Regions from separate parts of the Streptomyces sp. NPDC048504 genome, predicted to be linked through region 1. Evidence: riboswitches for the same ligand, from Rfam matches in the RefSeq annotation. Region 1 holds a riboswitch; the other holds the start of a gene.
What was found. Region 1 has a riboswitch for glycine ahead of gcvP (aminomethyl-transferring glycine dehydrogenase). Riboswitches for the same ligand answer to the same signal wherever they lie in the genome.

Region 2: linked by a shared signal. The riboswitch ahead of gcvT (glycine cleavage system aminomethyltransferase GcvT) and the one ahead of gcvP (aminomethyl-transferring glycine dehydrogenase) in region 1 are both predicted to bind glycine.

What each region holds. Positions count from the first base shown of each region.
Region 1 covers NZ_JBICXA010000004.1:596,436-604,064, forward strand. Annotated here, with positions in the region: partial or broken gene ACGFY9_RS13555 (xanthine dehydrogenase family protein molybdopterin-binding subunit) at 1-173, shown strand, start outside; gene ACGFY9_RS13560 (molybdopterin-dependent oxidoreductase) at 88-576, opposite strand; gene modA (molybdate ABC transporter substrate-binding protein) at 796-1,617, shown strand; gene modB (molybdate ABC transporter permease subunit) at 1,614-2,471, shown strand; gene ACGFY9_RS13575 (ABC transporter ATP-binding protein) at 2,521-3,594, shown strand; gene gcvP (aminomethyl-transferring glycine dehydrogenase) at 3,670-6,555, opposite strand; glycine riboswitch at 6,744-6,839, opposite strand; gene ACGFY9_RS13585 (PRC-barrel domain-containing protein) at 6,954-7,325, shown strand.
Region 2 covers NZ_JBICXA010000013.1:56,030-63,658, forward strand. Annotated here, with positions in the region: gene ACGFY9_RS29575 (L-serine ammonia-lyase) at 1-13, opposite strand, end outside; gene glyA (serine hydroxymethyltransferase) at 106-1,380, opposite strand; gene gcvH (glycine cleavage system protein GcvH) at 1,396-1,773, opposite strand; gene gcvT (glycine cleavage system aminomethyltransferase GcvT) at 1,885-3,027, opposite strand; glycine riboswitch at 3,170-3,269, opposite strand; gene ACGFY9_RS29595 (AAA family ATPase) at 3,419-4,102, shown strand; gene ACGFY9_RS29600 (enhanced serine sensitivity protein SseB) at 4,167-4,952, shown strand; gene ACGFY9_RS29605 (enhanced serine sensitivity protein SseB C-terminal domain-containing protein) at 5,129-5,917, shown strand; gene ACGFY9_RS29610 (ABC transporter permease) at 6,261-7,259, shown strand; gene ACGFY9_RS29615 (ABC transporter substrate-binding protein) at 7,313-7,629, shown strand, end outside.

The sequences.
Region 1 (7,629 bases):
TGGGCGCCAAGTCGATGAGCGAGAGCCCCTTCAACCCGGTCGCGCCCGCCTTCGCCAACGCCCTGCGGGACGCGACAGGCGTGCGCTTCACCGGACTTCCGCTGACCCGAGACCGGGTGTGGCTGGCACTGGCCGACTCATCCCGTATCCCCCGTCCACCCGTATCGCACTGATCCCACTGATGTGCCGGGCCCCGCAACGGTCCTGCGGAAGCACCAGTTGCGGTCCGGCACGGTCCAGCGGGGTGTCGTCGACGCTCACGGCGAGCAGAACAGGAGCATGACCGAAGTCGGGGTCGATCTCGGCCCAGGACAGCAGCGCGTGGTGCCCGTCCGCACCGCTGACCGCGATGAGGAAACGCAGCCGGTCCTTGCGGCGGACGGGGTCGAAGCCGGGGCCGGCCGAGGACAGGACGTCGTAGAGCCGAGGTCCCGCGAAGCGGTGCACCTGGGTGCCGCTGGTGGCGCACTCGAAGCTGACCCGCACGCGGTGCAGCGGCCAGTCGAACAGGTCGGGCACGGTCAGCCGGGCCGGGCGGGCGAGGTCCCCGGTCAGGTCGAGCTGCGCGAGCGTCACGAGCCATCACCTCCCGGAATGTGGTACCCGTACAGCACTCCCGTACAAACGCACATGCGCACCCCGCAAGCGAATGGTGCAGCTCATGCGATGCGACAGGAGACTTATGCCTTGCACATGCGGCAGTATCATCGCGGCACGGCCGTTGCGGTCGTCCCAGGGCGCGACAACCCCTTTCATGAGCCCCTTTCATGAAGAGACCAGAGGAGTAGAACCGTGATGACCCGTTCCGCGCGTCGGACCCGCCGGACCCTGCAGGTCGCGGGGGCCGGAGCCGCCGCGCTGCTGGCCCTGAGCGCCTGCTCCTCCAGCGACGACTCGTCCTCCTCGAAGTCCGACTCCTCGGCGTCCGCGTCCCCGAAGATGTCCGGCACCGTCACCGTCTTCGCCGCCGCCTCGCTGCAGGAGTCGTTCACGACCCTGGGCAAGGAGTTCGAGAAGGCGAACCCGGGCACCAAGGTCACCTTCAACTTCGGCGGCAGCGACACCCTCGCCGCGAGCATCACCGGCGGCGCCCCGGCCGACGTGTTCGCGGCCGCGAGTCCCAAGACCATGGCGATCGTCACGGACAAGGGCGACGGCGTCGGCACGCCGGCCACCTTCGTCCGCAACCAGCTGGAGATCGCCACCCTGCCGGGCAACCCCGACAAGGTCGCCTCTCTGAAGGACCTCACGAAGTCCTCGCTGAAGGTCGTGCTCTGCGACAAGACGGTGCCGTGCGGTGCGGCGGCCCAAAAGGCGCTCACGGCAAGCAAGTTGAAGCTCACCCCGGTGTCTTACGAGGCGGACGTCAAGAGCGCCCTGACGAAGGTGGAGCTCAAGGAGGCCGACGCGGCGGTCGTCTACAAGACCGATGTGCACGCCGCCGGCAGCAAGGTCCAGGGCGTGGAGTTCCCCGAGTCCGCCGACGCCATCAACGACTACCCGATCGTCCTCCTCAAGAACGCGCCGAACGCCGTCGCCGCCAAGGCGTTCATCGCGCTGGTGCAGTCCGCCGAGGGCCAGAAGGTGCTGTCCGCGGCGGGCTTCCTCAAGCCGTGACCCAGCTGGACACCTCCGACGCCGCGACCGAAACCCTCAAGGGCGGTCCGCGGCGTCGCCGTGTCCGGATGACAGGCCGCGGGGTGCCGCTCCCCCTGCTGGTCCCCGCGCTCGTGGGCCTGGCGTTCCTGCTCCTCCCCCTGATCGCCCTTCTCGTACGGGCCCCGTGGCGGTCCCTCCCCTCCCAGCTGACCAGCACGGAGGTGTGGCAGGCGCTTCAGCTGTCCCTGTTCAGCGCGACCGCGGCGACGGCGGTGAGCCTGGTCCTGGGCGTACCGCTGGCCTGGGTGCTGGCCCGCACGGAGTTCCCGGGCCGCGGCTTCCTCCGCGCCCTGGTGACCCTCCCGCTGGTCCTGCCCCCGGTGGTGGGAGGCGTGGCGCTCCTCTTGGCCCTCGGCCGCAACGGCGTCGTGGGCCAGTGGCTGGACTCGTGGTTCGGCATCACGCTCCCCTTCACCACGACCGGCGTCGTGGTCGCGGAGGCGTTCGTGGCGATGCCGTTCCTGGTCATCAGCGTCGAGGGCACCCTGCGCGCCGCGGACCCCCGCTACGAGGAGGCGGCCCAAACCCTGGGCGCCTCCCGCTTCACCGCGTTCCGCCGGGTCACACTCCCGCTGATCGCCCCGGGCATCGCGGCGGGCGCGGTCCTCGCCTGGGCCCGCGCACTGGGCGAGTTCGGCGCGACGATCACCTTCGCCGGCAACTTCCCCGGCCGCACCCAGACCATGCCGCTCGCGGTCTACTTGGCCCTGCAGAACGACCCGGAAGCGGCCATCGCGTTGAGCCTGGTCCTCCTGGCCGTGTCGATCGCGGTCCTGGCGGGTCTACGGGACCGCTGGATGACCACGTCATGAGCAACACCCGTACGACCGCCCGCACATCAGCCCCCTGGACGTGCACGTCATGACCGACACCGCCGACGTCGAACTCACCGGGGCCCAGGGCCTCGACGCCCATCTCGTCGTGGACCGAGGCACGTTCCGCCTGGACGTAGAACTGACCGCCGCCCCCGGAGACGTGGTAGCCCTGCTCGGCCCGAACGGCGCAGGCAAGACCACAGCACTCCGCGCCCTGGCGGGCCTGGTCCGCCTGACGGACGGTCACCTACGGCTGGACGGCGCGGAGTTGGACCGCACACCACCGGAGTCCCGCCCGGTAGGAGTCGTCTTCCAGGACTACCTCCTCTTCCCCCACCTGACCGCGCTGGACAACGTCGCCTTCGGCCCACGCTGCCAGGGCGCGACGAAGGCGGAGTCCCGTGCGGTGGCCGCCGAGTGGCTGGACCGCATGGGCCTCGCCGAGCACGCGGCCGCCAAGCCCCGCAGACTCTCCGGCGGCCAGGCCCAACGCGTCGCCGTGGCAAGGGCGTTGGCGACCCGCCCGCGCCTGCTCCTCCTCGACGAACCCCTGGCCGCCCTGGACGCCCGCACCCGCCTCGACGTACGAGCCCAACTCCGCCGCCACCTGGCCGAGTTCGAGGCGGTGGCGGTCCTGGTCACCCACGACCCCCTGGACGCCATGGTGCTGGCCGACCGCCTGGTCGTGATCGAGCACGGCACGATCGTCCAGGAGGGCACCCCCGCTGGCATCGCCCGCCACCCGCGCACGGACTACATCGCCCAACTCGTAGGCCTCAACCTCTACAAGGGCCGATCCGACGGCCACACGGTCACCCTCGACACGGGCCCCACGATCACGACGATGGAGGACCTCCAGGGCGAGGTGTTCGTAGCGTTCCCGCCGAGCGGCGTAACTCTCTACGGCAACCGCCCTACCGCCGCCAGCGCCCGCAATCTCTGGCCCTGCGAGGTAGCGGGCCTGGAAACCCACGGCGACCAGATCCGCGTAGACCTGACCGGCGAACTCCCCCTGACCGCCGACCTCACGACGGTAGCGGCGGCCGAACTGAACCTGCACCAGGGCGCGTTGGTCTGGGCTGCGGTGAAGGCAACCCAGACCCACTCATATCCAACCTGAGCTACAGCGCCCCGAAAGGGGCGCGGGGAACTGCGCGCCCAGCCACAACGGACCCGCAGCCGAAGCTCCGAAACCTCAGTCCTCGTACGCATCCAACGGCGGGCAGGAACACACCAAGTTCCGGTCCCCAAAGGCCTGGTCGATCCTGCGCACCGGCGGCCAGTACTTGTCGGCGACGGACACCCCGGCCGGGAAGACAGCCTCCTCGCGCGAGTACGCGTGCTCCCAATTCCCGCCGAGCGCAGACGCGGTGTGCGGCGCGTTCCGCAACGGGTTGTCCTCAGCCGGCCACTCACCCGCCCCGACCTTCTCGATCTCCCCACGAATGGCGATCATCGCCTCGCAGAACCGGTCCAGCTCGATCAGGTCCTCGGACTCGGTCGGCTCGATCATCAGCGTCCCGGCCACCGGGAACGACATCGTCGGCGCGTGGAACCCGTAGTCGATGAGCCGCTTGGCGATGTCGTCGACGCTGACACCGGTCGCCTTGCTGATCGGCCGCAGATCGATGATGCACTCGTGCGCGACGAGCCCACCGGGCCCGGTGTAGAGCACGGGGTAGTGCGGCTCAAGGCGCTTGGCGATGTAGTTGGCGCTGAGCACCGCCACCTGCGTGGCCCGCTTCAGCCCCTCGCCGCCCATGAGCCGGACGTACGCCCAAGAGATCGGCAGGATCCCGGCGGAACCCCAGGGAGCCGCCGAGATCGGCCCAACTCCCGTCTCGGGCCCGGCCGCCGGCTGCAACGGGTGGTTCGGCAGATACGGCGCGAGGTGCGCACGCACACCCACCGGCCCGACCCCCGGACCACCGCCACCGTGCGGAATGCAGAACGTCTTGTGCAGATTCAGATGCGAGACGTCCCCGCCGAAGTGCCCCGGCTTGGCAAGCCCCACAAGGGCGTTGAGGTTGGCGCCGTCGACGTAGACCTGCCCGCCGGCTTCGTGGACCTGCGCACAGATGTCGGCGACGTGCTCCTCGAACACACCGTGCGTGGACGGGTAAGTGATCATCAGCACCGACAGCTCGTCGCGGTACTGCTCGATCTTCGCCCGCAGATCCTCGACGTCGATCTCACCGTCCTCGGCGGTCTTCACGACGACGACCTTCATCCCGGCCATCACAGCACTCGCGGCATTGGTGCCGTGCGCGGACGACGGGATGAGGCAGACAGTCCGCTGCTCATCGCCATTGGCCCGGTGGTACCCGCGTACGGCGAGCAACCCGGCCAACTCGCCCTGCGAACCGGCATTCGGCTGCAACGACACCTTGTCGTACCCGGTGACCTCGGCGAGCCGCTCCTCCAACTCCCGGATGAGCGTGAGGTATCCCTGCGCCTGCTCGGCGGGCGCGAAGGGGTGCAGCTGCCCGAACTCGGGCCAGGTGACCGGCTCCATCTCGGTGGTCGCGTTGAGCTTCATGGTGCAGGAACCGAGCGGGATCATGCCCCGGTCGAGCGCGTAGTCCCGGTCGGCGAGCCGACGCAGGTACCGCAGCATCGCGGTCTCGGAACGGTGGTCCCGGAACACGGGGTGCGTGAGGTACGCGTCGGTACGCAGCAGCCCCTCGGGCAGCGTGTCCTCGGCGGACACGTCGAGCGCCTCGATGTCCCCGTCGACCCCGAACGCGGTCCATACGGCGGCCAGTTGGGCACGCGTGGTGGTCTCGTCGCAGGCGATGGACACCTGGTCGGCGTCCACGAGGCGCAGGTTGACGCCGTCCTCACGGGCGGCCGCGACGACCTCGGCGGCTCGGCCCGGAACGCGCGCGGTCACGGTGTCGAAGTAGCCGCCGTGCACGACCTCGACACCACCGGCGGTGAGACCGGCGGCGAGGATCGTAGCGTACCGATGCGTCCGCCGCGCGATGCCCTTCAGCCCCTCGGGCCCGTGGTAGACGGCGTACATGCCGGCCATCACCGCGAGAAGCACCTGGGCGGTGCAGATGTTGCTGGTGGCCTTCTCCCGGCGGATGTGCTGCTCGCGCGTCTGCAGGGCGAGGCGGTAGGCCTTGTGCCCGTCGGCGTCGACGGAGACGCCCACGAGCCGCCCGGGCAGGCTGCGCGCGAACTTCTCGCGCACGGCCATGTAACCGGCGTGCGGCCCGCCGAAGCCCATCGGCACCCCGAACCGCTGCGTCGTACCGACCGCGATGTCCGCCCCCAGCTCGCCCGGCGACTTCAGCAGCGTCAGCGCGAGCAGATCGGCGGCGACGGTGACGAGCGCACCGAGCGCGTGCGCCTGCTCGATCAGCGGCTTGATGTCCCGTACGGCACCGGAGGCGCCCGGGTACTGGACGAGCACGCCGTTGATCTCCCGCTCGGCGATCTCGGCCGGGATGCCCTCGCTGAGGTCGGCGACGACGACCTCGACACCAGCAGGCTCAGCGCGGGTCTCGATCACGGCGATGGTCTGCGGCAGCGCGTCCGCGTCGACCAGGAAGAGCCCCTTCTTGTTCTTGCCCATGCGCCGAGACAGCGCCACGGCCTCCGCGGCGGCGGTCCCCTCGTCGAGCAGGGAGGCACCGGAGGTCGGCAGCCCGGTCAGATCGGCGACCATGGTCTGGAAGTTCAGCAGGGCTTCGAGCCGCCCCTGGGAGATCTCCGGCTGATACGGCGTGTAGGCCGTGTACCAAGCCGGGTTCTCCATCACGTTGCGCAGGATCACGGGCGGGGTGAACGTCCCGTAGTACCCGAGCCCGATCATGGAACCGAGGACCTCGTTGCGATCCGCGAGGGACCGCAGCTCGGCCAGCACCTCGGCCTCGGTACGGGCGCCCGGCAGATCGAGAGCGTCGGCGTTCTTGATCACATCCGGGACCGCGGCGGCCGTGAGCTCGTCGAGTGAGCCGTATCCGACCTGCGCGAGCATCTTGGCCCGCGCTTCCTGGTCGGGCCCGATGTGGCGCTGCTCGAACGGGATGCCCTGTTCGAGCTCGGAGAGGGGAATGCGAGGGGCAGTCATTAGGGAGGCCTCCTGGTCGGACACGACCTTCGAGGGCACCACGACAGCGGGGTGCCGGACGGCCTCCCCCTCTGTCATCTCAACCTGAGAGCTTCACCGGGCATCCCGAAGGAACCCGGTTTTCACCGTCGGTGAGAGCGAGAACCGTCGACATTGTCGACGACACCCGCCCTGCTTTCCAGAGTGACCTCGTCCGTGCGGTACGTGAGCCTGAGAGATTCCGGGGAGGATTTGCTCCTTCGGCGCCTCCGATGAAGTCTGGAGGACTCTCCCGCACGGGGTCAGCAGCCGATGGCCAGCCTACCAGCGAGCGTTGAAGCCGAGCTTTCGAGTGGCCACCTTGCCCAATGTGCTCTTTTGTAGTGCTTACGGATGAGTTGCGACCAGGAGGAGGGCCCGTGCAGACCGATATCGATCCGCGCAACCTGATCGGCCGCAAGGCGTTCGACCGCACCGGCGCCAAGATCGGCACGATCGACGAGGTCTACCTCGACGACGCGACCGGCGAACCGGAGTGGGCGGCCATACGCACCGGCCTGTTCTCCAGAGACGCCTTCGTCCCCCTGGAGCCCAGCGAACTGATCGAGGGCACCCTGCACATCCCCTTCGACCGCTCCCTGATCAAGGACGCCCCCGACTTCGGCGTAGGCCGCCACCTCTCCCCGGACCAGGAACTCCAGCTCTACCACCACTACGGCCTCGACGTGGGCCCGCCCCCATCGCTCCCGGACCACGACTTCGGCAAACTGGCGGGCTCCGACGACACGTGACCGGCTTCGGCGGGCGGGGGCGTCGCTGGGCCTTGGAGTCTCCGGGGGCGTTGACGCGCCGGGCTGGGTATCCGGGCGTCACGTGTCCGGGGCGTTGATACGGCGGCGGGGTATCCGGCCTTGACGCCACCAAGGGCATCGGCACAACAAGCGCGACGCTGGACCGCCACGCGTCGTCCGGTGACACCGGCTCGACCTGCGAAACGCCGGGGCTCGGCTCCGCCGACGGCAGCGGCTCAGCAGGCCCGACACCAGAACCCCGCGCAACCGACAGCAGGCGGCTGGCTCTGCGGGACACCGGGGC
Region 2 (7,629 bases), on a different contig from region 1:
CCGAGATGGCCACGGTGACTCCTCAGAACGCGGGACGAGCAAGGTGGTGCAAGGGGGTGGGACACCGCGCACACCTTCCAGTGTGCGCGGCGCCCCGGCGGGCGACTACAGCCCGGGATACAGCGGGTACTTCTCCGCCAGCGCGGTCACACGGGCCTTCAGACCCTCCACGTCGGCCTCCCCGAAGGGACTGGGCGCCTTGAGCGTCTCGGCGATGACGTCCGCGACCTCGGCGAAGTCCTCGGCCGTGAAACCGCGGGTCGCCAGCGCCGGCGTGCCGATGCGCAGGCCGGACGTGACCATCGGGGGCCGCGGGTCGTTCGGGACGGCGTTGCGGTTGACCGTGATGCCGACCTCGTGGAGCCGGTCCTCGGCCTGCTGACCGTCGAGTTCGGAGTTCCGCAGGTCGACCAGGACGAGGTGCACGTCCGTGCCGCCCGACAGGACGTCGACCCCTACGGCCTTCACGTCGTCCCGCACCAGGCGCTCGGCCAGCAGCCGCGCACCCTCCACGGTACGCCGCTGCCGCTCCTTGAAGTCCTCGCTCGCCGCGACCTTGAAGGAGACCGCCTTCGCGGCGATCACATGCTCCAGCGGACCGCCCTGGAAGCCCGGGAAGACGGAGGAGCTCAGCTTCTTCGCGAACTCCTTCTTCGCCAGGATGATGCCGCCGCGCGGGCCGCCCAGCGTCTTGTGGGTCGTGGACGTGACGACATCGGCGTACGGCACCGGGTTCGGGTGCAGACCCGCGGCCACCAGGCCTGCGAAGTGCGCCATGTCGACCCACAGGAAGGCCTCGACCTCGTCCGCGATCCGGCGGAACTCCGCGAAGTCCAGCTGGCGCGGGTACGCCGACCAGCCCGCGATGATCACCTTCGGCCGGTGCTCCTTGGCGAGCTTCTCCAGCTCGGCCATGTCGACCAGGCCGGTCGTCGGGTCCACGTGGTAGGCGACCACGTCGAACTGCTTGCCGGAGAAGTTCAGCCGCATTCCGTGGGTCAGGTGACCCCCGTGCGCCAGGTCCAGGCCGAGGATCGTGTCGCCGGGCTTGGCCAGCGCGAACAGGGCGGCCTGGTTCGCGGAGGCGCCCGAGTGGGGCTGCACATTGGCGTACTCGGCGCCGAACAGCTCCTTGACCCGGTCGATCGCGATCTGCTCGGCCACGTCGACGTACTCGCAGCCGCCGTAGTAACGACGGCCCGGGTACCCCTCCGCGTACTTGTTGGTGAGGACCGAGCCCTGCGCCTCCATCACCGCGACCGGAGCGAAGTTCTCCGAGGCGATCATCTCCAGCGTGGACTGCTGCCGGCGCAGCTCGGCGTCGACCGCGGCGGCGATGTCCGGGTCGAGCTCGTGCAGGGGCGTGTTCAGAACAGACATCAGGTGTACGACTCCTCAGCCGGCGGAAAACGCGGTGTACTCGTCGGCGGAGAGGAGGTCGCCCGGCTCCTCCGCGACGCGCACCTTGAACAGCCAGCCGCCCTCGAAGGGGGCCGAGTTCACCAGTGACGGGTCGTTCACCACGTCCTCGTTGATCTCGGTGACCTCGCCGCCGACGGGCGAGTACAGGTCGGACACCGACTTCGTCGACTCCAGCTCACCGCAGGACTCGCCCGCGGTCACCGTGGAGCCGACATCGGGGAGCTGGGCGTAGACGACATCGCCGAGCGCGTTGGCCGCGAACTCGGTGATGCCGACCGTCGAGACGCCGTCCTCGGCGACCGACAGCCACTCGTGCTCCTTGCTGTAGCGCAGCTGCTGGGGGTTGCTCATGGCCTGAATTCTCCTGTACGCGGGGGAGTGCTGATGAATGGGGGACAACGGAGGACATCGGCAGGCAGGGGCGATCCGCCCGGGGTCACAGACGTGACGCTACGACGACTGTCACTTCTCGCGCTTGTAGAACGGCAGCGCCACGACCTCGTACGGCTCGTGACTGCCCCGGATGTCCACGCCGACACCGGCCGTGCCCGGCGCCGAGTGCGCGGCGTCGACGTAGGCCATGGCGATCGGCTTGCCCAGCGTGGGGGAGGGGGCGCCGGAGGTGACCTCGCCGATGACCTGGCCGTCGGCGACCACGGAGTACCCGGCGCGCGGGACCCGGCGGCCCTCGGCGACGAGCCCGACGAGGACGCGCGGCGGCTGTGAGGCGGCGCGCTCGGCGGCGGCCTCCAGGGCGCTGCGCCCGACGAAGTCGCCGTCCTTCTCGAACTTCACGACCCGGCCGAGCCCGGCGTCGAAGGGGGTCAGCTCCGTGCTCAGCTCGTGCCCGTACAGCGGCATGCCCGCCTCCAGTCGCAGCGTGTCCCGGCAGGACAGTCCGCAGGGGACCAGCCCGACGCCCTCGCCGGCCTCGGTCAGCGCCTGCCACAGCTCGACGGCGTGCTCCGGCTTCACGAACAGCTCGAAGCCGTCCTCGCCGGTGTACCCGGTGCGGGCGATCAGCGCGGGGACGCCCGCGACCGTGCCGGGCAGACCGGCGTAGTACTTCAGGCCGTCGAGGTCGGCGTCGGTGAGCGACTTGAGGATGCCGGGGGACTCGGGCCCCTGGACGGCGAGCAGGGCGTACGCGTCACGGTCGTCACGGACCACGGCGTCGAAGCCGTCGCTCCGCTCGGTGAGCGCGTCCAGCACCACCTGCGCGTTGGAGGCGTTGGCCACGACCATGTAGTCAGAAGACGCAGCCTCGGTCTCGGCGAGCCGGTAGACGATCAGGTCGTCCAGGATGCCGCCGTCGGCCCGGCAGATCATGGTGTAGCGGGCGCGGCCGGGGCCCACGGAGGCGATGTTGCCGACGAGGGCGTAGTTGAGGAGACGGGCCGCGTCCGGGCCCGTGACGGTGATCTCGCCCATGTGGGAGAGGTCGAAGAGGCCGGCCTTCGTGCGGACAGCGAGGTGCTCGTCGCGCTCGGAGCCGTAGCGCAGCGGCATGTCCCAGCCGGCGAAGTCGGTCATCGTCGCACCGAGCGAGCGGTGCAGCGCGTCGAGCGCGGTGCGGCGCTTCTCAGGGGTGGCGGTACTGCTCATCGGTCGGTCTCCCAAGGCATGACGGCGAGGTCGTTCCTCCCCATCTGTCATCGGGACCTGAGAGGTTCGCCATGACCGCACGGGCCATGGGTTGCACCTTGGGTGGGACCACCGTCACCGGCGGTCCGCTTTTCAGATGTGCCTCGCCCGCGCGGTAACGGGGCCTGAGAGATTCAAGGGAGGGACTTGCTCCTTCGGCGCCCCAGGTGATGTACGACTGGGGACTCTCCCGCGCGGATTCAAGCGGCCGGTATGCAGTTAGGCGGGCACATCATCGCACAGGCTTTGTAACAGGCCTGTGGCTGGACGCGAACGGAACCGCGAGACACCGTGCATTACCTTCTCTTTACGTTCAGTGGGGAGAACCTTTCCTGACCCCGCAGGGAGGACGATCACGGTGACAAGGACCACGGTGTACGCCACGACCTCGGCCGTAGCGCTGCCCAAGCAGCCCTCGGCCCCGGCCAGGGAGGCATGCCCGGCCCGCCCGGTACCGACGGTCCGCGATCTCCGCGAGCGCGCCGGCCACAGCCCGCACGGACTCCGCTTCGGCCCCCGCGACCTGGTCGTGGTCACCGGCCTGCCCGGCAGCGGCAAGTCCACACTGATGCGGCGAGCGGTGGCGGGCGGCGACGGCGTCCGAGTCGACAGCCAGGACACCCGCGACCGCTGGGACGCCCGCATGTCCGGCTTCCTCCCCTATGCGATCTACCGCCCCCTGGTCCGCCTCGCCCACTACGCCGGACTGCGCCGCGCGCTGCGTTCCGCGTCCGGAGCCGTCGTGCACGACTGCGGTACGCAGACCTGGGTGCGCGGCTGGCTGGCCCGCGCCGCCGGGCGCCGGGGCGGCACACTGCACCTGGTGTTCCTCGACGTCACCCCGGACACCGCGCTCGACGGCCAGCGCGAGCGGGGCCGCGGAGTCTCGCGGTACGCGTTCCTGCGCCACCGCAGGGCCGCCGCTCGCCTGTTGCGCGCGGTGGAGCGCGGCGACCTGCCGCACGGAGTGGGTTCGGCGGTCCTCCTGGACCGGGACGCGGCGGACGTGCTGCGCCGGATCGACTTCGCGGACTGAGCCGCTAGCCTTTTCAGCCACAGCAGGGTTACAGCAGGCGGTTTCACCAGCAGGCGGTAGGTAGATGGACTTCCCGGCGGACTTCCCCGGTCAGGCGTACCCCCACCCCCATCCGCACGGCGGTTGGCCGGGCAACGAGCTGGAGGAGGTGCTCTCGGCGTCCCTCGGCATGCCCACGGCCGGCGGCCGGATCGTCGAGGTGCTCGGCCGCAGCTTCGTCTGGGTCCCGCTCCCCAGCGGCGGCGGCCCGCAGACCGGTCCCCTGGACCTGCCGACGCTGGACATCGAGGGGCAGGCGTACGTCCCGGTCTTCAGCTCCGAGGAGCAGTTCCGCCAGGTCGTCGGCTCGCATCTGTCGTTCACGATCGCGCCCGCGGTGGAGTTCGCCCGCGGGCTGCCCCCGCAGGTCGGCATCGCGGTGAACCCGGGCGGCATGGTCGGCGTCCCGCTGCCGCCCCTCGCGGTGGCCGAGCTGTGCCGCATCGGCCGCACCGCCCTCGACGGTCCCACCAGTGGCGGCCGCGTCCGCCTCTTCGAACCCGACTGGCAGGACGACCCGGTCGACTTCCTCGCCGCCGCCTCCGCCGAGTTCGCCGCGATCGGCGTCGTCGGCTCGGCCCGCCGCTGCCTGGCCTCGATCGAGACGGCCGCCCCGGTCATGTTCGTAGGCGTAGAACTCACCAACTGGGACGGCGACTTGAGAGCGGCCCCGATGGAAGCGCTTGCCCGAGCCCTGGGCCAGGTAACGGTCCAGTGGCAGGTCAACCTGGTCCTCCTGGACGTAACCCAGGACCCGGTGGCGGACTGGATGCGCCAGACGGTACGTCCTTTCTATACACAGGGTCACTAGCAAGCTCGCAAGGGGCAACCAACCCAGGGGCGCGGGGCTGTGTCGATTTGCGGCTCCGCCGCGTGGGCGCGCCCAGCCACGAACGACCCGCACTCGCCAACGCACACAAGGCCCCCACCCTTTGGGCGCTTAAGCTGTTTCCCAACGCAGGCCAACTACCAGAAGGGGCGGTACACGTGAGCGCCAGCGGCACCGCGACCGGCCAGGTCGAGCACATGCTGCGCCAGGTGACGCCCGGGCGCTACGACGCCTACGAGGCGCTCCTCCGCGCCCTCGCGACCCCCCACTCCGGTCAGATCTGGATGCTCCTGTGGCACGGCCAGTCCGGCTCCCCGGACGCCCAGTACGGAAACATGCAGGTCGACAAGTACGGCTACGCCCCCTGCGTCACCTCCGCCCAGGAACTCTCGGCGAGCGGCTGGAACCGCTCCTACGAGGTGGTCGACGGCCTCGACGTGGCCCGCACCCTCTACCCCGACCACTTCGGGCTCTGGCTCAACCCGCACGCGCCGGGCGGCGGCGTCGGCATTCCCTGGCTCGACCTCCGCCGGATCGCCACCGGCCTGGAACGCCAGCCGGCCGGCCCCCTGCGCCTGTCGGAACCGGGCATCGAGATCCCGCAGTTCTACGCCCTGCTCACACAGAACGCCCACCGCACCCCGGCGGTCCGCGCGCTGCGCCGCGCCTGGGTGCAGCCCGCGCTCGGAGCGCCGTATCTCGCGATCGGGCTGGACGTCTACGACACCAGCCCGCCCGCCGTCGACTCGGTGCGCGGCATGATGCAGCAGTCGATCGGCGCGGTCCCGGACGGGCTGCCGGTGTCGACCGTGGCGATGTCCGACGACTACGACCCGGTCGCGCTCTGGCTGCGGGCGAACGCCCGCCCGTTCTACGACCGTGAGGCGCACGCGGCGCCCGCCCAGGCGGGTGGGTACGGATACCCACCCGTCCGTGGTGGATACTGAACCCGCGAGTCCTCTTCCCAGCTTCTCCGCAGGATTTACGTCTACGACACATTTCTTCGCGCGTAGACGGCGGTGTGGTGCCCCGAAAGACGCCGAATCTCCATTCTGTCCCATCTGTCCGGCGTCCGAGGGGCGTTACCCACTGTTCGGATAACGGAATCCCTAGTTAAGCATCACGGTTGCGCATACTTTCGCCGTCAGGCCTGGCGGGTGATCGCAGCCACGCTGAAGACTCGCGACTCAGACACAGGGTCCGGGGACCCATGTCCACTGCAAGTCGACAAAGCCGCTAATCCGCGGCAGGCGTAAGCCGGTAACCACCGGCGAGAGGGGTCGGGTCACAGTGACCGCACCGATCGAGACCACGGGGGCGGAAGCCGGGGCGCAGCCGGAGGCTGTGCTCGCCGGCGCCGAGAAGGGGCAGATCGAGGGCCGTTCCCTTGGACAGATCGCCTGGACCCGGTTCAAGAAGGACAGAGTCGCCGTCGCCGGCGGCGTCATCGTCGTCCTGCTGATCCTGGTCGCGGCACTCTCCCGTCCGATCCAGTCGGTGTTCGGGCTGGATCCCGACGCCTTCCACCAGAACCTGATCGACGCCAACACCTCGCTGCCCAAGGGCGGTTGGGGCGGCATGAGCTGGGACCACCCGCTCGGCGTGGACCCGCAGTTCGGCCGGGACGTCGCCACCCGCATCCTCGAAGGCTCCTGGGTGTCGCTGGTGGTCGCCTTCGGCGCCACGATCCTGTCGAACGTGATCGGCACGATCCTCGGCGTCGTCGCCGGGTACTACGGCGGCCGGGTCGACTCGATCATCAGCCGGCTGATGGACACCTTCCTCGCCTTCCCCCTGCTGCTCTTCGCGATCGCCATCTCGGCGACCCTGCAGGGCGGTGCCTTCGGCCTCAACGGCCTGCCGCTGCACCTGAGCGTGCTGATCTTCGTCATCGGCTTCTTCAACTGGCCCTACCTGGGCCGGATCGTCCGCGGCCAGACCCTCGCCCTGCGCGAGCGGGAGTTCGTGGACGCCTCCCGGGGCATGGGCGCCAAGGCGCCGTACATCCTCTTCCGGGAGCTGCTGCCCAACCTGGTCGGCCCGATCATCGTCTACTCGACGCTGCTCATCCCGACGAACATCCTCTTCGAGGCGTCCCTCAGCTTCCTCGGGGTCGGTATCCAGCCCCCGCAGGCATCCTGGGGCGGCATGTTGCGGGACGCGGTCACCTATTACGAGGTCGACCCCGCGTACATGATCGTTCCCGGCCTCGCCATCTTCGTGACCGTCCTGGCGTTCAACCTGCTGGGCGACGGTCTCCGCGACGCTCTCGACCCCCGCAGCCGCTAGGGCCCGCACCCGAGAGTCCACCAAGTTTCCGACAATGGAGGAAGCAGACCATCATGCGAAGGTCAGCGCTGGCCGCAGTTGCGGCCATCGGCTCCGCGACACTGCTCATGGCAGGTTGCAGCAAGGCCGATGACAGTAAGAGTGACAACGGTACGAAGGCGGCTGGGGCCAACGCAGCGACCAAGGACGTCGTCAACGCCTCTACGCACAAGGGCGGGACGGTCACCTACGAACTGTCCGACGTTCCGGACTCGTTCGACCCGGGCAACACGTACTACGCGTACATGTACAACTTCAGCCGGCTGTACGCCCGTCCGCTGATGACGTTCGAGCCCGGCCCCGGTTCCAAGGGCAACACCCTGGTCCCGGA